4 regions of the uncultured Halopseudomonas sp. genome follow, and region 4 is predicted to be linked to each of the others. Evidence: predicted binding sites of a transcription regulator. Region 4 holds the regulator's gene; each other region holds the start of a gene.
What was found. Region 4 encodes sigma-54, which starts transcription at its own class of promoters, with help from an activator protein. Its sites were predicted from a motif close to ANTGGCATNNANNTTGCTNT; they were not measured.
Positions count from the first base shown of each region.

Region 1: a site for sigma-54 is predicted at 2,855-2,874, ahead of flgA (flagellar basal body P-ring formation chaperone FlgA). Genes of this name have one in related genera too.
Region 2: a site for sigma-54 is predicted at 2,665-2,684, ahead of AAC076_RS01165 (TorF family putative porin). Genes of this name have one in related genera too.
Region 3: a site for sigma-54 is predicted at 1,485-1,504, ahead of AAC076_RS01590 (sigma 54-interacting transcriptional regulator). Genes of this name have one in related genera too.

Region 1 is NZ_CAXBOV010000016.1:21,518-26,963, forward strand. Features, by position in the region: gene AAC076_RS10385 (MFS transporter) at 1-275, shown strand, start outside; gene AAC076_RS10390 (flagellar regulator YcgR PilZN domain-containing protein) at 285-1,034, opposite strand; gene AAC076_RS10395 (flagellar protein FlgN) at 1,100-1,561, opposite strand; gene flgM (flagellar biosynthesis anti-sigma factor FlgM) at 1,618-1,929, opposite strand; gene flgA (flagellar basal body P-ring formation chaperone FlgA) at 2,073-2,783, opposite strand; gene AAC076_RS10410 (chemotaxis protein CheV) at 2,902-3,828, shown strand; gene AAC076_RS10415 (protein-glutamate O-methyltransferase CheR) at 3,874-4,701, shown strand; gene flgB (flagellar basal body rod protein FlgB) at 4,963-5,367, shown strand; gene flgC (flagellar basal body rod protein FlgC) at 5,371-5,446, shown strand, end outside.
Region 2 is NZ_CAXBOV010000002.1:28,725-34,170, forward strand. Features, by position in the region: gene apbC (iron-sulfur cluster carrier protein ApbC) at 1-1,047, shown strand, start outside; gene dcd (dCTP deaminase) at 1,145-1,711, shown strand; gene AAC076_RS01165 (TorF family putative porin) at 1,899-2,603, opposite strand; gene AAC076_RS01170 (GNAT family N-acetyltransferase) at 2,856-3,185, opposite strand; gene AAC076_RS01175 (universal stress protein) at 3,367-3,795, shown strand; gene AAC076_RS01180 (hypothetical protein) at 3,807-4,034, opposite strand; gene AAC076_RS01185 (CsbD family protein) at 4,203-4,394, shown strand; gene AAC076_RS01190 (EamA family transporter) at 4,542-5,432, shown strand.
Region 3 is NZ_CAXBOV010000002.1:117,505-122,950, forward strand. Features, by position in the region: gene AAC076_RS01585 (ABC transporter substrate-binding protein) at 1-1,299, opposite strand, end outside; gene AAC076_RS01590 (sigma 54-interacting transcriptional regulator) at 1,597-3,540, shown strand; gene AAC076_RS01595 (hypothetical protein) at 3,570-5,273, opposite strand.
Region 4 is NZ_CAXBOV010000009.1:24,799-30,244, reverse strand. Features, by position in the region: gene pmbA (metalloprotease PmbA) at 1-870, shown strand, start outside; gene AAC076_RS06240 (HPr family phosphocarrier protein) at 922-1,194, opposite strand; gene rapZ (RNase adapter RapZ) at 1,197-2,051, opposite strand; gene ptsN (PTS IIA-like nitrogen regulatory protein PtsN) at 2,057-2,512, opposite strand; gene raiA (ribosome-associated translation inhibitor RaiA) at 2,533-2,841, opposite strand; gene AAC076_RS06220 (RNA polymerase factor sigma-54) at 2,933-4,432, opposite strand; gene lptB (LPS export ABC transporter ATP-binding protein) at 4,516-5,256, opposite strand; gene lptA (lipopolysaccharide transport periplasmic protein LptA) at 5,268-5,446, opposite strand, start outside.

The sequences.
Region 1 (5,446 bases), on a different contig from region 4:
TTCTTGGGCCTAATATGCTTTACGTGTTCATGGCGCTTTGCACCCTGGTTCTGGTGATTAGGGTCAGGCCTGAGCGCGTTACCGGAGAAAATCTGTCGCTTGATGCGCCGATGCACTTTCTGCCGGCCGGGGGTAACCTTGTTACGTCCTCATTGTCGGCAGCAATGGATCCACGGGTAGACGAACAGCAGGTCGAAGAGCAGATGCGTGAGGATGTTGTGCCTGGTTCCGGCTTTGATAAGGACGAAGATCAGGCCGATCACCGCCCCGGTTAGGGGCGTTTGCTAGAAAAGGTCTTCCTTCTCCAGCCGGCGTGCCTCGCGCTGGAGATAGTTGACGAACCGGTCGATCTGACGCTGGGCGGTGGCCGGAATCTGACGAAAGGCCAGACCGACCTGAGTTTCATTGCTGCCTGAATCGTACTGGGCGTGGCGTATTTCTATACTCAGGTTGAGTCGTCCGGTTTCAGGGAGCTCCAGTGAGCAACTCTCGAACAAGTCGCCTGGGGGTAGTTGGTGTGTGCAGTCCCCGGAAAAGCGGGCTTTGCAGCCTGTTGCAGAGATATCCATCAGTGTGCCGTCCAGAGCCGTATCGCGCTTCGCGTGACCCAGGTGAACAGCCAGCTCCATGCTGCGTCGCACTGCAGCCCTGAAAGCGCCACGCTTCTGGTGGTAAACCATTTCCTCTGGCAAGGGTGCGCAGTAGGTGGGTACTCCGTCCAGCATCAGCCGTTGTACGCCAGGACAGTGCCAACGCATGTGCACGCCCTCATGCCAGGCATCCACGCGGAACGCTTCTCCCGCAACAGCAAACCGATCGCCGTCGCGTGGCATCATCTCGTCGATCCAGAGAGTCTTGGTGGCGCTATCAATCTCCACAATAAAGCTCTGGAACTTTTGCGGGCGATCAACAAAGGTAACGCGCAGATGATCGCGGTGCTGCTGAATATTTTTCAGCAACGAAAGTATCTCTACTGGAGAGTGGACATCCCGTGGAGGCTGCGGGCCGACTTCCTGATTGAATAGGCTAGACACTGAGGGCTCTCTAGTTCAAATGGACAAACATACTACTACAGTATGCTGGCTATCTGACACGCTGTTCAGGCCTTGGTCAGGTTGCGCTGGTTGCCGGAACGGCTGGCGATGCCCTGGCGATCATATACGCTCTGGCTTGTCTCACCCTGGTTACGCAGGAGATCAAGTAGATTGCCGGTGGCCTGCTGGTTATGTCTAACCAATCGCGCATTACGTAAATTGCCAGCCTGGCAACGCTGTAACGTATCCTGAAATGCGGAATATCTTTCCAGCAGTGTGGGTGCGCCAAGGGATTTGATGTGAGCTTCAAGGCCGTCGCCGGGGGCGACGCCAATTTGTGTACAGCAAGTGCGGATCGCAAGATCGTGCCGTGCAAGTGCTTCGATCAGGGGAGTCTTGGCCGCTAGAAGCTTCTCCAATTCAGCCATGTCTCGATCTACAAGCGCCTGTTGTTCAAGATCCAGGAGCTCAGCAAAAGCTTCACAGTCCGGTTGTGCCTGTAAAAAGACTTTCTCCAGATGTTCCATTTGCTTTCTCCGCTAACCGCTGTGCAGACAAGGTGGCCGGACATTCTCCCGAGGAGTTATTCCAGAGCCAGCAGCTTGTCCGCAATACGGCCACTGTCGACGTTGTAAGTGCCGTCACTGATAGCCTGCCGAATCTGGTCCACGCGTTCGCTGTCGACCACCGGCAAGTCACGTAGACGTTCTTCAACCGCCTGTAATTGTTGAGCCTGTGGGCTGAGTTTCACCTGCCCCTCTTCCACAGTGGTGTTTTGCGCGTTTCCTTGCGCGGCAGGACGGGTGCCTTCGGCCGCGGCATCGCGCTTGCCCACAGTAGCGCCTGTCTGGGCACCCCGATTGGCACTGTTTGATGCGTTGAAGTCAATAACCATTCTGTTTTCCTCAGAACCTAAATGCTTTACTAACACCTGTAACGGCCGATGCAGTCAAAACTTTAGGAAAGATTAGTGTGAATCTGGTCACGTTTTTCACACCAATTTTCATGTTGAGATTATAGAGTAATTGGGCGATAAGGTCACATCGCCACTTCAACTTGTCCGGGGCCGGTAATTCTGGCCTTGACGGTGCGTCCGGACCTGATGTTGCGCACTCGTATCTGACTGCCCATGTTACCGTTTTCCAGCGCCTCCCCTGGCATGCGAACAGACACATGACTGTTCGCCGCGCTGATCACTACCTTGTCGCCCCGTTTGACCACTTCTTGCTGTTCCAGCTGATTGGGGGCCAAAACCGTATCAGCTGCTACCTGACGCCTGAGGCGTAAACCCGCTACCTGATCCAGATCGGTCAGATAGGCATTATTCAAGAGTCCGACGTCCCGCTCCAGGAGGGTGACATCCTGTTTGCCAATGACGGCATGGCGAGAAAGTGGTCGGGTGGTCACAAGTACAGGTTGGTAAAGGCTTACCTGGGCAGGGACGAACAGCCGCCAGCGCACTTCGCTCTCACAACTGAGTCGCACGGTGACACGGCCCACAGGTTCGGCGGGGCTTTCCAGCTCGGCTTCCAGGGCTCCTTCAGGGCACAATGGCAGTCTCAGCCGGTTGTCTAGCCGATTGACTTGCACTTCATAGCGAGCATCCCGAGCACTGCGCTGCAGATGACTTTCGATTTCCTGCTCAAGAAAAGAGGTAGTCGCGCCGATAAGTTGATCAATCAGTGGATTGGCAGAAACGCCTGCGCAAAAAAATAGCGGCAATACCGCGCACCCTGTGAGAAAACGCATACAATGAACCCTGATGACGAGTGGGTTGGCGAATGTCAAAAAAACGCCGTAACAAGTACTACCCAAACAGTGCAGCAAGATGCATGCCGTTTCATTCGAGATATTTGAGGAGTTGCCCATGGCTGGCGTAATGGATTCGGTCAACCAACGTACGCAGTTGGTCGGGCAGAACCGTCTTGAACTCTTGTTGTTTCGACTTTCCGGGCCGCAGCTCTACGGCATCAATGTGTTCAAGGTCAAGGAAGTGCTGCAATGTCCAAAGCTCACTATCCTGCCGCGCTTGAATCCGGTCGTCCGGGGCGTTGCGCACATTCGCGGTGGTACTCTGCCTATCATTGATCTCAACAAGGCCACTGGTGGACCGGGACTCGATGATTTGAGCACAGCATTCGTGATCATTACCGAATACAACTATCGGGTTCAGGGTTTTCTGGTGCGCTCGGTTGAGCGGATCGTCAATATGAACTGGTCCGACATCCACCCGCCGCCAAGGGGTACTGGTCGCGATCATTATCTGACGGCCGTTACGCGTGTGGATGATAAAATGGTTGAAATTATCGACGTCGAGAAGATTCTTGCCGAGGTAGTGCCAACCGTGGAAACCATCACTGCAGGCGTGATCGATGAGGTTACCCACACGGAGGCCCTGGCACGCAAGGTATTGATCGTTGACGACTCCTCGGTTGCTCGCAAGCAGGTTGCACGCTGTCTGCAGGAAGTGGGAGTGGAGGTGGTTGCCCTTAACGATGGTCGCCAGGCACTGAATTGGCTTCGGGATCTGGTCGAAAACGGCAATGGTGTATCCGATCTGTTGATGATGGTGTCGGATATCGAGATGCCGGAAATGGATGGCTATACGCTGACCGCGGAAGTACGAGGCGATTCGCGTATGACGGGCTTGCATATCCTGTTGCATACCTCGCTTTCGGGGGTGTTCAACCAGGCTATGGTGAAAAAGGTGGGAGCCGACGACTTCCTTGCCAAGTTCAAGCCGGATGAGCTGGCACAAAGGGTGATTGATCGACTGCACGCGCTGCGTGAGTAGATCACCGCGTGGGGAAGCAATTCAATTGACGACGGGATGGACTGCGTGACCTCGGCAAACCAAGATTTTCATGTGTTCAGGGAATTTCTGGAAAAAGCGTGCGGCATCGTGCTGGGCGACAATAAACAGTATCTGGTCGCAAGTCGCCTTAATCGGCTTCTAGAGCAACAGGGCATCAAGAGCCTGGGCGAGCTGGTTACGCGTATCCAGACGCAGCCGCGTAGTGGTCTTCGTGAACTGGTTGTCGATGCGATGACGACTAACGAGACTCTTTGGTTCCGGGATGTCTATCCCTTCGAGGTGCTGAAGAATCGGCTTCTGCCCGAGTTCATCAAGGCTAATCCCGGCCAGCGTCCGCGTATCTGGTCTGCGGCATGTTCTTCGGGCCAGGAGCCCTATTCATTGAGCATGTCCATTGACGAGTTCGAGCGCAGCAACCCCGGACAGTTACGCGGGGGCGGGCAAATTATTGCCACAGACCTGTCAGGTGGCATTCTTACTGCGGCCAAGTCTGCGGAGTACGACAGCCTGTCTATTGCCCGTGGGCTTTCAACTGAACGGCTGACCCGTTATTTCGATCAGACCACGCCGGGCCGCTGGACAGTCAAGCAGCCGATTCGCAGTCGCGTTGAGTTTCGCGCAATGAATCTGCTCGACAGTTACTCGATGCTCGGCAAGTTCGATATCGTTTTTTGCCGCAATGTCCTCATCTATTTTTCTGCCGATCTCAAGAAGGACATTCTCAAACGCATTCATGGCACCCTGAAGCCCGGTGGTTACCTGATGCTTGGGGCATCCGAGGCGTTGAACGGTCTGCCTGATCTCTATCAGATGGTCCAATGCAGTCCCGGTATTGTCTATAAGGCAAAATAGCGATCAGATTGACTGATGCCCAAGAAAAGACCTGTGTCGCCCTGACGCAGGTTTTATGTTCGCCCGCTCTCCCCGAAAGTCCCATCGCCCTCATCCTTGCCGCCCAGGCGATTGCCGCCTGACAGTTTACCGTTGCCGCTTTTCCATGGGTACGTGTTAAGTCTTTGAATAATAGTGACATATTTTCTTGGCATGGAAACTGCTTTGTTATTGCGCAGAGAGAACCATGTGGCTAATTCTTGCCACAAGAGGAACGCGCAAATGACGATCAATTTCGATAACGCCCTTGGTATTCACGAGAAAGCACTGACTTTCCGTGGCCAGCGAGCGGCTGTTCTGGCCAACAATGTTGCCAACGCCGAAACGCCCAATTACAAGGCCCGCGATCTGGATTTTTCCACTGTTCTGGCTGCTCAGCAGAGCGGCGGTGACAAGGGCTTTGCTGCCAGCACCACGCATGCTCGGCACATCAATACCGAAAGTCTGCTCGACCAGGCCGCCGGGCTGCGCTTCCGTACGCCCTTGCAGGCATCCCTGGATGGCAACACCGTTGACGCTGAGGTCGAGCAAAGCGCTTTTGCCGAGAACGCCATCGAGCTGCAGGCCAGCTTTACCTTTCTCAACAGCAAGTTCAAAGGGTTGATGTCAGCCCTGCGCGGAGAATAAGCCATGTCCCTCAATGACGTATTCAATATCGCCGGTTCCGGTATGAGCGCACAGTCTCTGCGCCTGAATACAACGGCCA
Region 2 (5,446 bases), on a different contig from region 4:
CAGGACCCTTATCTTAAAACGGACCTCATCACTGCGGGGTGCCTGCGCAGTCTCGAGATCAGTGGATCAGATGTTCAGGTCGAATTCGTGCTTGGCTATGCGGCTGCGGGTATCAAAAGTGGTATCGAGCAGATGCTCCAGGTAGCACTGCAAAACCTCGATGGAGTGGGTTCGGCGCGTGTTTCTGTGAGCTGCAACGTCCTGGGCGCTCCTGCCCAGGGTGCAATAGCGTCCCTGGATAACGTCAAGAATATCGTCGCGGTAGCATCAGGCAAGGGAGGTGTGGGCAAATCTACCACTGCAGTCAATCTTGCGCTGGCGCTGGCCCGTGAGGGAGCCAGGGTTGGGGTTCTTGATGCAGATATCTACGGACCAAGCATGGGGTTGATGTTGGGGCTGCCAGAGGGTACGCGGCCGGAGGTCAAGGATCAGAAGTTTTTTGTTCCGTTGCGAGCGCATGGTATCCAGGTAATGTCCATGGCCTTTCTGGTGGATGACAAAACACCTATGGTCTGGCGTGGCCCGATGGTGTCAGGTGCGCTCATGCAGCTGTTAACACAGACAGCCTGGGACGATCTCGATTATCTGGTGGTGGATATGCCCCCAGGCACGGGTGATATTCAGCTCACCCTGGCGCAGAAAGTGCCAGTGACCGGCGCCGTTATAGTGACTACTCCGCAGGATCTGGCTCTTCTGGATGCGAAAAAGGGTATGGAAATGTTTGCCAAGGTCAATATTCCGGTACTCGGGATTGTGGAGAATATGGCAATTCATATCTGCTCTAACTGCGGCCATTCAGAGCATCTGTTCGGTGAGGGCGGGGGCGAGCGACTGGCCAATGATTACGGTGTTGATCTGCTGGCCTCCATGCCCCTGTCGATGATGATCCGTGAGCAGACCGATGGAGGTGTTCCAACGGTTGTTGCCGAGCCAGAATGTCAGATCAGCATGCTATACCAGGACATGGCCCGGCACGTCGGCGCGCGTATCGCCGAGCGAGCCAGGATGGGTGTTGCGATGCCCGACATCAGTATAAGCGATGATTGAGTTTTACCAGGCAGGGCGGGTACTGCGGGCGGGGCTTTTTCCCGCCGGCATTACCCGGTAACATGCTGTCTCTTTTCGGCACATCGCAGGGCACATCATGAGCATCAAGTCTGACCGTTGGATACGTCGCATGTCCCAGGAACAGGGAATGATCGAGCCCTACGTTGAGCGCCAGGTACGCGGGGAGGAGGGTAGTCGGGTCATCTCCTACGGAGTGTCCAGCTACGGCTACGATGTGCGCTGTTCCAACGAGTTCAAGGTGTTCACCAACATCCACTCGGCCACAGTCGATCCCAAGAATTTCGACGAGAATAGCTTTGTCGATATAACCAGCGACGTGTGTATCATCCCGCCGAATTCCTTTGCGCTGGCTCGAACTGTCGAGTACTTCCGGATTCCCCGTAACGTTCTGACTATCTGCCTGGGCAAGAGCACCTATGCGCGCTGCGGCATCATCGTCAACGTGACTCCACTGGAGCCCGAGTGGGAAGGTCATGTAACGCTGGAATTTTCCAACACCACGACGTTGCCTGCCAAGATCTACGCGAACGAGGGTGTAGCGCAGATGCTGTTTTTTGAATCTGACGAGCCCTGTGAGGTGTCCTACCGCGATCGCGGTGGCAAATACCAGGGCCAACGGGGCGTTACCCTGCCTCGCGCCTGAGCCGCACGGGCGGCCGAGCGGCGTTGGGTATCGCTTTTCCGTTCACCTCGGAGATCTGCATGAAGATCGATCCGGGCATTAGTGGCCACGCGGCCGAATCCTGAACAAAAAAAGGCCCCGAGTTGCCATGGGGCCCAATCAAGCCGAGTTGTGAGAGTACCGGCGCCGCCACGGCGCCGGTGCTGCCTCAGAAGCTCTTGGATACTGCCAAAGTCACGTTGGAGCCGCAGGAGTCGGTGCTGCCGTAGCCACAATCGGCATCGCTGATGTCGGTGTCGCTGTACATGACAGACCAGCCCAGACCCAGAGCTTCCTTGCTTACGGTCACAGCCCAATCGTTGTAATCGAAACCGGTACCCGTGCCGTCATTGCTGTCGCCATAATGCAGGCCCAGGCCGAATTCGTAGGGCAGCTCTACACCGTAGCCGATGTAGTAGTACTGGTTGTCGGCATTGTTGTAGGTATCCTTGACACCCACTGTGATGCCGTATGCGCTTACGCTGGCAAGCCATTCGTACACGTCAATCGAGCTGTTGCCGGGCCAGGTGTAGTTGGCCCATGCGAGATCATAGGTGAATTCTTCGGTGATCGCGCCACCGTAACCGACGTAATAGTCGATCTCGATGGCGGCGCCGCCAAAGTCCTCGTCATCGACGTTGGAGCCCCAGGTGCCGACGTACACACCACTTTCATGGGCGAAGTCCAGACTGGCTTGGAAAGCACCTTTGCCGTCGGTCTGCGACTGGCCACGCCAGATGTAATCGGTCGCTACAGTAGCAGTCATGCTCGCATCGATTTCACCGATAAAGGTGTCGAAGGTTTCGGCGTGGGCCATGTTGGCAAAGCCGAGGGTGCTGACTGTGGCGATGGCGGCGGTCAATTTTTTCATCATTCTCGTGTACCCCATGTGTTGTGATTACTGATGTCGTCCAAAAAGCGTTGGCATGGGACACATAGCATTTTGCTTGCCATGTTTTATGAATATGAACAAAAACATAGGCTTACAAGGTTTTTATAAGAGGTGAAGTGCTTTGGGGAGAGATGGATCCGGAACCGTCGCACCGAAATGGTGCCGTGCTGATGGCCAGGTGTTGAAGCTGGTGCGTTAACCGTGGAAGCTGTCGCTAGCGCAGAGAATGGGTCATCATTCGCCCCGCGTCATCGCCATGAGATCCTTGCTGCGCTGGTAGTGCTGCAGCTTTCCGGCGAGTGATTCTGGCAGGCAAGTGCTGCGGGTAAAGCCCTGCTGACGGTACAGGGGCTCAAGCTGTGGCTGGCAGAACAGCCATACCGGTCCCTCCACCGATGTGCAGGCAGCGTCCAGCAGCGTGCTGGCCAATCCCGCCCGGCGGTAGCCCGGATCGACGAACAGGCTGGTCAGCCAATGGCCCTGCGCTACCGCTTGCAGGCAGAGAGCCGCGAGCATGCGGTCAGTGTTCAGTGTCCATATGATGTGCTCGGCGCGGGTTTTCATCCGACTGCCATGGGCCCTGTAGAAGCGGTCTGCCAGATGCCTGTCGTCGGCGGCCAGCACAGCACACCGAGCAGCGTAGAGCGATGGGCCCCGGACTTGATGTGGGTCAAGCGTCGTCACGGATTGCCTGCCACAATGTACCTGCAATGAGACCTGCAACCCATACCAGGGAGAGATGAGAATGCATACGATACTGCTACCCTTCGATGGTTCGGAAAGCGCCATGCGCGCCGTGGATTACCTGATCGATTTTTCGGCCACCCTTGGGGAGGTTACCGTACATGTCGTCAACGTTCAGGTTGAACCCAAATTGTTCGGCGGCTATCTCTCCCCGGAAATGCTCGAGCAGCTGCATGCCGGGGCCCTCGATTATGCCGCCGAGACCAACATCAAGGCTGCCGACAAGCTCCGTGCCGCCAATGTGCAGGTGCAGACCCATGAGATTGTCGGCGAGGTAGTCAGTGAGCTGGTCGAAGCCGCGCGCAAGCTCGGGTGCACGCTGATCGTCATGGGCACCCGGGGTATGGGCAGTCTGGGCAGCCTGGTGCTGGGGTCAGTGGCCAGCCATGTGGTCCACGAGGCTCCACTGCCGGTGTTGCTGGTCAAATAGAGGTCCGAGGCTCAGCGTTTGCCCATTGAGCGGCGGGTGCCATTGGGAGCCATGCCGATCTTCTTCTCGTGACGGGAATGACCGCCCTTGTGCTGCCAGGACGGCGTAGCGGGCTGGCGTGGTGCAAAGTTGGCAGGTGAGAAGGGAAACTTGAACGCAGGCACGCTGGCTCTGGTGGAGGTTACGATCGGGTCGGCGTGTTCAGGGGCCAGATCCTGGTTGGGCAGATGCTCGGTCATGGCGCACAGTCCTTGGAAAGGGGATAACGGTGGAAACAGCGATGCAATCGCGCGCGAGTATACCTGTTTCCCCGGGGATCGCCCGCTCCATTTGCAGGGAATCGGTTGGAACTTATGCTATCCGAGCCGGGTCAACCCCATGTAAGCCATTTACAAACGAGGTGGACCATGAGCGATAAGGAAGACAAGTTGAAAGGCAAGACCAACGAAGCTATCGGTAAAGGTAAGCAGGGCGTTGGTGAAGCAACCGACAACGAAGACCTTAAAGCCGAGGGTGATCTGCAGGAGACCAAGGGCAAGGCCCAGGGCGTGAAGGGCGAAGCCAAGGAAAAGATCAAGAAGGGTGTAGACAACGCCTGATACTGATCTCGAGGGTTACCAAGGCCGGCAATTCGTATTGCCGGCTTTTTTGTGGCCAACTGTCCTGATGCTATTGCCGCTGACTGTATATGGCGGGGCTGTCTGCAAGCTGGCCTACTGGCAGCCCACATAGTGCAGGAGCACGCAATGACTACCCGGGATCTGCTGCTGGCGCTGGTGGTCATCGTGGTATGGGGCCTCAATTTTGTCGTCATCATGACCGGCTTGAACAGCTTGCCACCTTTGTTGATGGGCGCCTTGCGCTTCATGCTGGTAGTTTTTCCGGCCATCCTTTTCATCAAACGTCCCCAGGTTCCATGGCGTTGGTTACTGGCCTACGGTCTGACCATATCCCTGGGCCAGTTTGCTTTTCTGTTTTCCGCCATGGCAGTAGGCATGCCTGCCGGCCTGGCATCGCTCGTCCTCCAGTCACAGGCATTTTTCACCCTGATATTTGCCGCCGTGTTTATCGGTGAACGGGTACGTACATCCAACATTGTCGGGTTGGTGGTCGCCGCGGCTGGGCTTACTCTTATCGGGATGCAGGTTGATCGTGCAATGACCCTGGCCGGTTTTCTATTGACGATTGTTGCGGCTTCGATGTGGGCGATGGGTAACGTAGTCACCCGGCGCATTGGTAAAGTGAATCTAGTTGGGCTGGTTGTCTGGGGCAACCTGGTACCACCGATACCTTTTCTTGCGCTTTCCTATTGGCTTGAAGGTCCGGAAGTGATCAGTTCAGCGCTCGCCACATTCAGCCTGGAGTCAGCTCTGGTACTGGCCTATCTTGCCTTTGGTGCGACGCTCCTGGGTTACAGCATCTGGGGGCGCCTGCTGTCCCGCTATCCGGCTAGTCAGGTGGCGCCTTTTTCGTTATTGGTGCCAGTGGTGGGTCTCACCTCGGCATCCTTGTTGCTCGGAGACCGGCTAGGGGGGTGGCAAATGGCCGGCGCACTCCTGGTTATGCTGGGTTTGCTGATCAACGTCTGTGGAGCATGGGTGATCGGCCGGTTTCGCACGCCTGCGGTTGGCTCCTGAGGCTCTCTTTTGTC
Region 3 (5,446 bases), on a different contig from region 4:
GACCTTGCCGGCGTCTGTTGCGAGGTAGACCTGTTCGGCGATCTGCTTGTAATTGACGTCGCCCTCGATGTAGCCCCAGCGCTTGAGCTGGGTGAGGATCCATACGGCCATCGAATGCCAGGGGAAGGGATCGAAGTCGATACGGCTGGGCTCGTCGATGATGTTGCCCAGGCCATCGGCAAAGCGCCCTGTCAGGACCTGCTCGATGACCCCCACCGGCTGGTTGAGGTAGTTGCGCGGCGCGATGGCGGCGGCGATCTCCTTGCGGTTCTCGGCCTGGTGGGAATACTGCGTGGCATCGACGATGGCGCGGAACAGGGCGCCGTAGGTATTGGGGTTTTCGGTGGCGAAGCGCTGGCTGCAGGCAAAGGCGCAGCAGGGATGACCTTCCCAGATGTCCTTGGTCAGCAGGTGGATGAAGCCGACCTTTTCCCAGACGGCGCGCTGGTTGAACGGGTCCGGCGACAGGTAGCCGTCCAGGTTGCCGGCGCTGAGGTTGGCGACCATCTCCGGCGGTGGTACCACGCGGATCTGGATGTCCTGATCCGGGTCCAGGCCATGCTCGGCCACGTAGTATCGTAGTAGCAGGTTGTGCATGGAGTATTCGAAGGGCACACCAAAACGGAAGCCTTTCCATTGCTTGGGATCGCGCTTGTCCTTGTGCTTGACGTGCAACACGATGGCCTGGCCGTTGATGTTTTCCACCGCGGGCATGATGTAGGGCTCGGCGGTGGAGCCGGCGCCCATGGACATGGCCAGCGGCATCGGCGTGAGCATGTGGGCGGCGTCATATTCGCCAGCCAGGGACTTGTCCCGCGCCACGGCCCAGCCTGCGGTCTTGATCACATCGACATTCAGGCCGTACTTGGAATAGAAGCCCAGCGGGTGCGCCATGATGATTGGCGTGGCGCAGGTGATCGGCACAAAGCCGACGCTCAGCTTGGTCTTTTCCAGCGGGCCCATGCTGTCCATCAGCGCGGCCTTGGCTTGCGCCATCGGGAAGATGGTGGCCAGGGCGGCGGCCACGGTGCCACCGCCGAGCAGTTGCATGAAGCGCCGGCGGCTCATGTCGCTCTGGTTGAACACCGCGCGCACCACAGCGTTCTCGATGGCCCGCTCCATCATGTCTTCACTGGACATGGGCGTGGCCATGACCGGTGCGCGATTATCGACTGCCGAGTGCTGCGCCGTCAGACCGGCGGGCAGGGCGATGTGCTTGCACTTGTCGCATTCACACTGGGCGTCGTGGGTCAGGCCCTTGCCGCCGTCATAGGGATTTCCCAGGCTCTTGATCGTCATGTTTGGCTCCTGCCAGTCGTATTCCGGTGCACGGCGTGGCGTGCTGCCCGAATGAGGTGCTGTGGCTGTTCACCCGGAGGTGTCCTGCTAGTGCTGTATCAAGCTCTATGCCAGTTTGGGTCTCGATAAATTTTTCAGAAGGATCAATGGGATACACGCGTAAGTTAGTGAGGCTGGAAGTATGCATTTGCATAATTCATGCATTTGCACAGTTAAAAATATGCAATTGCATAAAAAGGCCTGGTCCTTGCAGGTGGAGGGAGAACAGTTAATCGAACACTGATCAGGTGAACGGCGATGACACTATCGACTCCCGATAAGCTCACGGCCTGGCGCGAAGCAGCGCTTTCCAGCGGTGCGGCGATGCTCTGTTGCGACCCTCTGATTGATCGCGTGATGGACTGCAATCCGGCGCTGGAGGCCTTGCTCGGAAGCGAGCGCAGCGCGCTGATGACTCAGCCCATGTCAGCGCTGTTCGCCGATGATCTGCCGCGCCTGATCAGTCTGACCCAGGCATGCCAGGACAAGGGGCGCTATTACAGCGGAGAGATCAGTCTGCGTACTGCGCATCAGGGCAGCCTACCCGTGGAAATTCACGCGTCGACTTTCATGGAAAACGAGCGTCAGTTATTGCTGCTGCTGATATTCGACGCCAGCGAAATCCAGGCCCAGCGCGAACAGACGGAGTTGCACTGGCTGCACCGGGGCGGGTTGCTGGAATGGAAGCGTATCGAGGGTGCCTTTCGCGAAGTCGAGCGTTATAACCAGTTGATTCTTAGCGCCGCGGGGGAGGGGATTTACGGCGTTAATGCCGAGGGAGCGACTACCTTTGTCAATCCTGCCGCATTGAAGATGCTCGGCTGGGATGCGGGTGAACTGATCGGCCGAGACGCGCACACGGTGTTCCACCACACACATCAGGATGGCACGCCCTATCCCAGTCACTGTTGCCCGATCTATGCCGCATTCAATGATGGCGTTGTGCATGTGGTGGACGATGAGGTTTTCTGGCGCAAGGACGGCAGCGTATTTCCCGTGGAGTACACCAGTACGCCGATTCGCGATGAGGGTGTTCTGGTCGGAGCCGTGGTGGTGTTTCGCGATGTCAGCGAGCGGCGCGATGCGGAGCGTCGTCTGCGCCTGGCGCTGGCGGAGGTTGAGTCGCTGAAGGAGCGGCTGGAAATGGAGAATGCATATCTGCAGGAGGAGATTCGTGCGGAGCATGACTACCGGCAGATCGTTGGCCGCAGCCAGCCGATCAAACACTGTATTCGCCAGATCAAGCTGGTAGCGCCGACCGATGCACCGGTGTTGATCACCGGCGAGTCGGGTACCGGCAAGGAACTGATCGCCCGGGCCATTCATGAGAGCAGCCCGCGCAGCCAGCGGCCGTTGATCCGGGTCAACTGCGCGGCCATTCCAAGAGAGCTGTTCGAGAGTGAGTTCTTCGGGCATATACGCGGCGCTTTTACCGGCGCAACGGCAGATCGTCCTGGGCGCTTTGAACTGGCGGACGGCGGTACCATTTTCCTCGACGAGGTCGGCGAGTTGCCGCTGGACCTGCAGGGCAAGCTGCTGCGCGTATTGCAGGATCAGCAGTTCGAGCGGGTAGGCGATACCCGCACACGTTCAGTCGACGTGCGCATCATTGCCGCTACCAATCGGCAGTTGCGCCAGGAGGTGGAGCAACGGCAGTTCCGTGAGGATCTGTACTTTCGTCTGAACGTGTTCCCCATTGAATCGGCGCCGCTACGTCAGCGCACAGAGGATATTCCCCTCCTGGCCACGCATCTTATCGCTCAGGCCTGCAAGAAACTGAAGAAGCCCTCCATGGCACTGTCCCTCGCGGACCTGGAAAAGCTGCAGAGTTACCATTGGCCGGGGAATATCCGCGAGCTTGAAAATATCATCGAGCGGGCCGTGATCCTTTCGGCGGCGGGCAGGCTGCATATCGAGCTGCCGTCACGCCCGGTCCAAGCCGGCGGCGCGCTGCTGGATGGGTTTGCTGCCAACCGCGCCGGAGCAGGGAACAGCACCCCCGAAGGGCTGGTCATGACCGAGCAGGAGAGGCGCCTGAGCGAACGGGAGAATATCATCAATGCCCTGCGCCAGACCGGTGGCAAGGTCTCCGGCGCGGACGGCGCGGCGGCGCTGCTGGGCATCAAGCCGCCTTCGCTGTATTCACGTTTGCGGCGTTGGCACATTGATCGGCGGGCGTTTGGGCAGGCGCGACAATACTGATGAATGGCGCGTCTGCTGATGCGGTGGCCCTACCGCTCCGTACCGCAGTAGGGCTCGTCGCAGAAGTTTTCATAGCAATTGACCATCCCGTCGATGGTGCACTTGAAGTTTCCTTCCTCGGAAGCTGATGGTTTGCAGTACGACTGGGCCGCCCAGCGAATCTCGGTTTTCAGGCCACCACCACAAAATTCAGATGCCTGGTTCATGAGGTGTGTCTGGGCAAGATCTACCGCGAGCTCGCGGTTGAAGAACTGGCCTGATGTACCGGTGAACGGATAATCACGCCCGGCGCCTACATATCGGTTGGGTTTCTCCTCGGCTTGCGCCGGTTTTTCTTCAGCAGGGGCGGCCACAACGACGCTTGTGGCATCGCCGGTGCTGGCAGTGTCAGTCCTGGGTGTCGCGTCCGCGCGGCTGGGGCCAGGGCGGGGGCTGGTTGGGTCGTACTGCTTTTTCTCTGGCGTTGTATGCCGCTCCCGCTGGGTGTTGCGGATGATCTTCTGGATTTGCTGTTGCTGCGCCTTGATGGACTCATTGCGGCTCTGGATGCTGTTGAGGGTATTGTTCCATTGCTGCTGACCGAAGACTTCCAGATCGCGGTTACGTGCATCCAGCCTGTCGGCGAGCTCCAGGTTGTCGTAGGCGGACTCGAGACCTTCAATAGCGTCATTGATTGTTCCGATCACATTATCGATCGTTCTCTCGGGGCGTCGAACCTGATGACGTTCAGTCTTGCTGGAACGCTCCCACAGCATTTCCTCGCGGGTGCTGAGATAGTCATATTTTGCTTCCAGGGGTGCAGGGTCGTAGCTCTCCAGGACCTTCGAGTTGCATTCGATGTAGTGGGTGTTTACTCGAATAACGGTGTTTGCGATGCTGCGGCGGTCGCCTGATATTTCCCGCGTATTGGCCCTGTTCGTCGGACATCCTGCTTTCGCGGCCTGATAGGCAAATGTCAGGGGCTTGTATTCGACCTCGGTAAATTGGCGGTACAGTTCGTCATACCTTTTAGCGTTGGCAACATCGCTGGTCAGACCGCTGACTTGTTCGGCCAGCAGCGATTGTTCCTGCATCGCTTCCGGGCCGGTGTATACGGTCACTGAAGGTCTGGATTTGAGGTACTGGGCCTCTTTGGGAGTATTGATAAAAATCAGACGGTCCAGGGGCCTGCTTGCCATGGTCTTCTGCACCTGCTCGCGCAGGTAAGCAATGCTGGCAGGGTTGAGTTCATCCAGCGGCATTGTGGTAAAGCAGTCATAGCAATATTGCCAATCGGTGACGACCGCACCATTGGTCACTTTTGCTGGCGTCCGGGCTGGCAGGTTGTTGATCCGCGGGGTTGCATTGGAAATGTACTTGCCCTGTGCCAGTAGCTCCTGTGCGGTGATTGCCTTGAGTGGTTGGATGACGTACCGGTAGAGCGGAATCAACTGGTCCGTTTTGCTGAATTCTATCCAGGCGAGAAGGACCGGCGTGTCGCCGGAGATCAGCTCCGCGTCACTTGCGAGCTGATTCGAGCGGGTGTAGTGGGTGGACGCATAGGTGGCCAGTAGCAGCGTCCGGTCGGTGCTCGGGTCGAGCCTTTCCCATTGGTCTACAGAGGGGTCGCGATTTTCGTAGGCTGACCAGGCGAACTGCCTGGCATTTATTGAGCACCCCGTGAGGCCAATAACAATCGACGCGAGTATAACCAGGCAGATACAGTTCCGGATTGGTCTGGGTGCGTACTTCATGGCACGTCCTTTTGTCAGCGAATGTTCCTTGTTCAAAAACCCTAACGTTCATCGCAGAGCGAGGCAAGTTCCTAGCTGCGTTTTTTTGACCAGGTTGATCACGCTGAGCTTCGCCAGCAGCCGCCCATTAAAGAGGCGGCGCGGTGAGCAAGACTGCGCCAAAACATCAGGAA
Region 4 (5,446 bases):
AATGTCAGCACCCAGGAAGGCTGCCGTGTTTATGGCAACAGTAACGGTTTTATCGGCAGCTCCATGGGTACCCGGCATAGCGCATCGGCGGTCATGATTGTCGCGTCGGATCAGGGTATGCAGCGCGACTACTGGTATGACGTGGATCGTCAGGCAAGCAATCTGCCGACCCCCGAGGCTTTGGGACGCAAGGCTGCACAGCGTACGCTGGCGCGGCTGGGCTCACGGCCGATCAAGACGGCAAAGGTACCCGTTCTGTTCGCGGCCGACCAGGCCGCCGGTTTACTTGGGCATCTGATTGGCGCTATCGCCGGCGGTGCAGTCTATCGTCAGTCCACCTTTCTGCTCGATGCACTGGGTCAGCCTATTTTCCCATCCTGGGTGACGATTGATGAGCGCCCCTACATGCCGCGTGCTCTTGGCAGTTCCACCTTCGATGGTGACGGCCTGGCTACGCGCGAACAGGCTTTTGTGGATCAGGGCAAATTGATCAGTTGGGTGCTCAGTACCTATTCAGGGCGCAAGCTCGGGTTGCCCAGTACAGCCAACGCTGGGGGCGTGCATAATCTGCATGTCACCAGTAACGCGGGCGATCTTGATGCCCTGCTGCAGGAAATGGGCACTGGCCTGCTTGTTACGGAGTTGATGGGGCAGGGCGTGAACGGCGTGACCGGGGACTATTCCCGCGGGGCCGGTGGATTTTGGGTAGAGAACGGCAAGATTCAGCATCCGGTGCAGGAAGTGACCATTGCCGGCAATCTGAAGGATATGTTCGCCAACCTGCGTTGTGTGGGCTCCGACATCGAGCGCCGCGGCAACAACCTGACCGGAAGCTGGCTGGTTGACGGAATGACGGTGGGCGGTGAGTAAGGGCGGCCTGAAATCCGAAGTGTGGATCCAGGTCTGATCTGGCCGAGGGGTTTATTCCCCCTCTTCGAAATAATCCTCAATTAACGCCAGTAGCTCATGCATCGCCTGTTCGGCATCTTCGCCCTCGCAGGTGATGCACACTTCGCTGCCCTTGCCGGCAGCCAGCATCATGACCTGCATGATGCTTTTGCCGTTGACCTGCTTGTCTTCCGTCGTGCCGATGCGGACCTCGCAACCGTGCTGGTTGGCTACGCCAACGAACTTGGCCGCTGCTCGGGCATGCAGGCCAAGCTTGTTGATGATCAGCGTGCGCCTGGTGAGCATGGTCAGGGCACATCCCGATGGCGAATAAGCATGTTGGCGGTCTTGTTGCCGAGATCCAGCAGAAGGCGCTCGGCTATGTAGACCGAGCGATGATGGCCGCCAGTACAGCCGATGGCGATGGTCATGTAGCTGCGTTCGCCTGCTGCATATCGGGGTAGCCATTTGTCCAGAAACGCACGTATATCCTGGTACATCTCCTGCACATCCGGCTGTGCATCAAGAAAGTCGCGAACAGGCTGATCCTTGCCGGAGAATTGCCTCAGTTCGGGCTTCCAGTAAGGGTTGGGCAGGCAGCGCACATCAAATACCAGGTCCGCATCCACCGGCACGCCCCGTTTGAAGCCGAAAGACTGGATAAGAACCGACGGCGTGCTGCCCTGACTTCCCAGCAAGCGTTGCTTGAGGGTGTCGCGCAACTGATAGAGGTTGAGATGACTGGTGTCGATCTTGAGGTTGGCCAGGTCGATAATGGGCTCGAGCAATCTCAGCTCAGCCGCAATGGCCTCAGCCAGGGAGTGGCTCTGGTCAGTGAGAGGGTGCTTGCGACGGGTTTCTGAAAAACGCTTTATCAGTACTTCGTCGGTGGCTGCGAGAAAAATCACATCACAGGTAATGCCGCTGTTGCGCACCTGCGCCAGCAATTCGGGAAACCGCTGCAGATCACTGCGCAGATTCCTCGCATCGATACTTATGGCGACTTTGGGTAATTGCATGCCAGCGTCGTTCGCCTGGCGCGCCAGGTCCGGCAAAAGCCCTGCCGGCAGGTTATCAATGCAATAAAATCCGTTATCTTCAAGCAGATGCAACGCTGTGCTTTTGCCTGATCCTGAGCGACCACTGACGACGACCAGATGCATGGGGCTCAGGTACCCGTGTCTGAAGTTATGATCCGATACAACGTATCGGCATCATCTGCTTCGCGCAGGGAGTCACGCAGATTTGCCTGGTCGAGCTTTTCGGCGAGCATCTTGAGAATCTGCAGATGTTGTTCGGTGGCTTCCTGGGGAACCAGCAGCACGAAAATAAGATCGACAGGCTCTCCGTCCAGTGCGTCGAAATCGATTTTCGATTGCAGTTGGAAGAGGGCGCCTACCGGCTTGTGGCAATCCTCCAGGCGACAGTGGGGTATGGCTATGCCATTACCAAATCCTGTCGAGCCGAGCTTCTCCCGGGCTATCAGGTTCTGATAAATGCTGTCTGGATCAAGATGGCTGTGCTGGGCAATCATCTTGCCGATCAGTTCGAGCATCTTTTTCTTGGAGCCCCCCTGCACGCCGGCAAAGGTGCGCTGGGGGGTCAGTATGTGATCAATTTGCATGGGTTTTGGCTACGGTTGCCTTAGCGGTCGTTGACGCCTTGCTGGCGATTGAGGTTCTTTTCCTTGTGCTTTATCAGCTGCCGATCAAGCTTGTCGGTCATCAGGTCGATTGCGGCGTACATGTCTGTATGCTCGGCGTTGGCGACTACTTCACCGCCGGCTACATGCAGGATCGCTTCAGCTTTCTGTCGGAAGTTTTCGACTTCGAGTATGACCTGGACGTTGGTTATCTTGTCGAAATGTCGCTCCAGGCGGGACATTTTCTCATTCACGTAATTGCGCAGTGGATCGGTAATGTCGAGCTGATGACCGCTTAGGTTCAGTTGCATATGACTTCTCCTGATTGGCTTGATGAAACAGGGAAACGAAGTCGGTTCCCCATAGTGCCCACTCTTGTACTGTGCGTATCAGGCCCGCCGATCAGACAATCCGCTTGCGCTCGCTTGACGGAGCAATGTTGAGCGATTCGCGGTACTTGGCGATAGTACGGCGGGCTACATCAATTCCCTGCTCTTCCAGTAAACCAGCGATCTTGCTGTCGCTCAACGGTTTCTTCGGGTTTTCTGTCGAGACCAGTTTTTTGATCAGTGCCCGAATGGCCGTAGATGAAAATTCGCCGCCCTCAGATGTACCGACATGGCTCGAGAAAAAATACTTGAGCTCGAAAATACCCCGTGGTGTGTGCATGAACTTCTGCGTGGTAACCCGCGAGATGGTTGATTCATGCATGCCTACCGCTTCGGCAATATCGTGCAGGACCAGGGGCTTCATGGCCTCCTCGCCGTACTCGAGAAACTCGCGCTGGTGCTCGACGATCTGGGTCGCGACCTTCATCAGTGTTTCATTGCGGCTTTGCAGGCTCTTGATGAACCAGCGTGCTTCCTGCAGGTTATTACGCAGGTAGGTGTTGTCCGAGCTGGAGTCGGCGCGCCGTACCATGGAGGCGTACTGACTGTTGACACGGATCTTGGGAACGGATTCCTGGTTGAGTTCGACAATCCAGCGGTTGCTGTCGCGGCGGACGATCACGTCGGGAATCACATATTCGGGTTCACCCGAGGCTATTTCCGAGCCTGGGCGGGGATTGAGCGTCTGGATGAGCGCGATGACGCGACCCAGTTGGTCCTCTTTCAGGCGTGTGCGACGCATCAACTGACTGAAGTCGCGACTGCCGAGCAGGCCCAGATGATCACGCACAACCTTTTGCGCCTGCTCCAGCAGGGGAGTATCGGGTGGCAGTTGGCGGAGTTGCAGCAACAGGCATTCACTCAGATCCCGCGCACCTACACCTACTGGCTCGAACTGCTGAATCCGGTGCAGCACCATTTCAACTTCGTCGAGCTCGACTTCGCGTTCTGGATCGATGGAGGCAAGGATCTCCTCCAGGGGCTCTTCAAGGTAACCATCAGCATTGATTGCATCAATAATCGAGAGCGCTATCAGCTGATCGGTTTCCGAAAGCGGAATCAGGTTCAGTTGCCACTCCAGATGGCTTTGCAGGGTTTCGCCGGTACCGGTGCGGGACGTGAAATCCCAGTCGTCATCATCGCCGCTGGGTAGTGAGCTTGCTGAGGTCTGATAGACGTCTTCCCACTGGGTATCGACGGGCAGCTCGCTGGGGATCTGTTCATTCCAGTTGCCTTCTTCGGCGGCCTGTGAATGTTGATCAATAGCATCCATTTCAACGGGTTCGGGTACAGAGACAGCGGGCGCTTCGTCATTGTCGGCGCCATCGGTCCCGGAGCTGCCATGATCGTCGTCGCCCTCGTCAGCCATTTCCAGCATGGGATTGGCTTCCAGAGCCTCCTGGACTTCCTGCTGGAGGTCGAGACTCGATAGTTGGAGCAATCTGATGGCCTGCTGCAGCTGCGGCGTCATCGTCAGCTGCTGCCCCATCTTGAGGACGAGCGTAGGTTTCATTATCGGACGTATTACCTTATGCGCTGTTACTGGCGTTGGTTCTTGGCTGGCCTGAATCTAGCATGCCTGAATTGGGCCTGATTTTATAGCCGGAACTCATGGCCCAGATACACATCCTTGACCAGCTGATTGTCGAGTACAGCCTGTGCGTTACCCTCGGCAATGATGTGGCCGTCGCTGACAATATAAGCCTTGTCGCAGATGTCGAGGGTCTCGCGCACGTTGTGGTCGGTGATCAGTACACCGATGCCTTTGTCCCTGAGATGCTGGATGATCTGTTTTATATCGTTTACCGATATGGGATCCACACCGGCAAAGGGTTCATCGAGCAGTATGAATTTTGGATCGCTTGCCAGTGCGCGCGCAATCTCTGCACGGCGGCGCTCTCCGCCGGACAGACTCATGCCCTTGCTGTCGGCAAGGTGGTGGATATGAAATTCGTGCATCAAGGAGCTCAGCTTGTCGAGCCGGCCCTTGCGGTCCAGATCCTTGCGAGTCTGCAGTATCGCCATGATGTTGTCGGCGACGCTCAGTTTGCGGAAGATGGATGCCTCCTGGGGGAGGTAGCCGATGCCCTGGCGGGCGCGACCGTGCATAGGCAGATGCGTCACGTCGAAACCATCGACCAGTATGTGGCCATTATCGGCCTTCACCAGCCCAACAATCATATAGAAACAGGTGGTCTTGCCCGCGCCATTGGGGCCCAGCAATCCGACTACTTCGCCGCTGCGGATAGAGATGGAGACATCTTCAACGACCTTTCGCGCCTTGTAGGCCTTGGCCAGATGGCGCGCTTCGAGAATGGTTGCAGCAGATTCGGTCATGGAGGATCCGGTCATGGATTGGCCGCTTCATCGCGCTGGCGTGGCTGAATCACTATTTCGATGCGTCCCGGATCACCCGAGCCGCCCGCTGTCGGGCGCCCAGCATCCACAATCTGTTTGTTGATGTCATAGCTGACGTAGTCGCCCTGAAAGGTGTTGCCGCGCTGTTCCAGGCGTGCACGGTCAATCA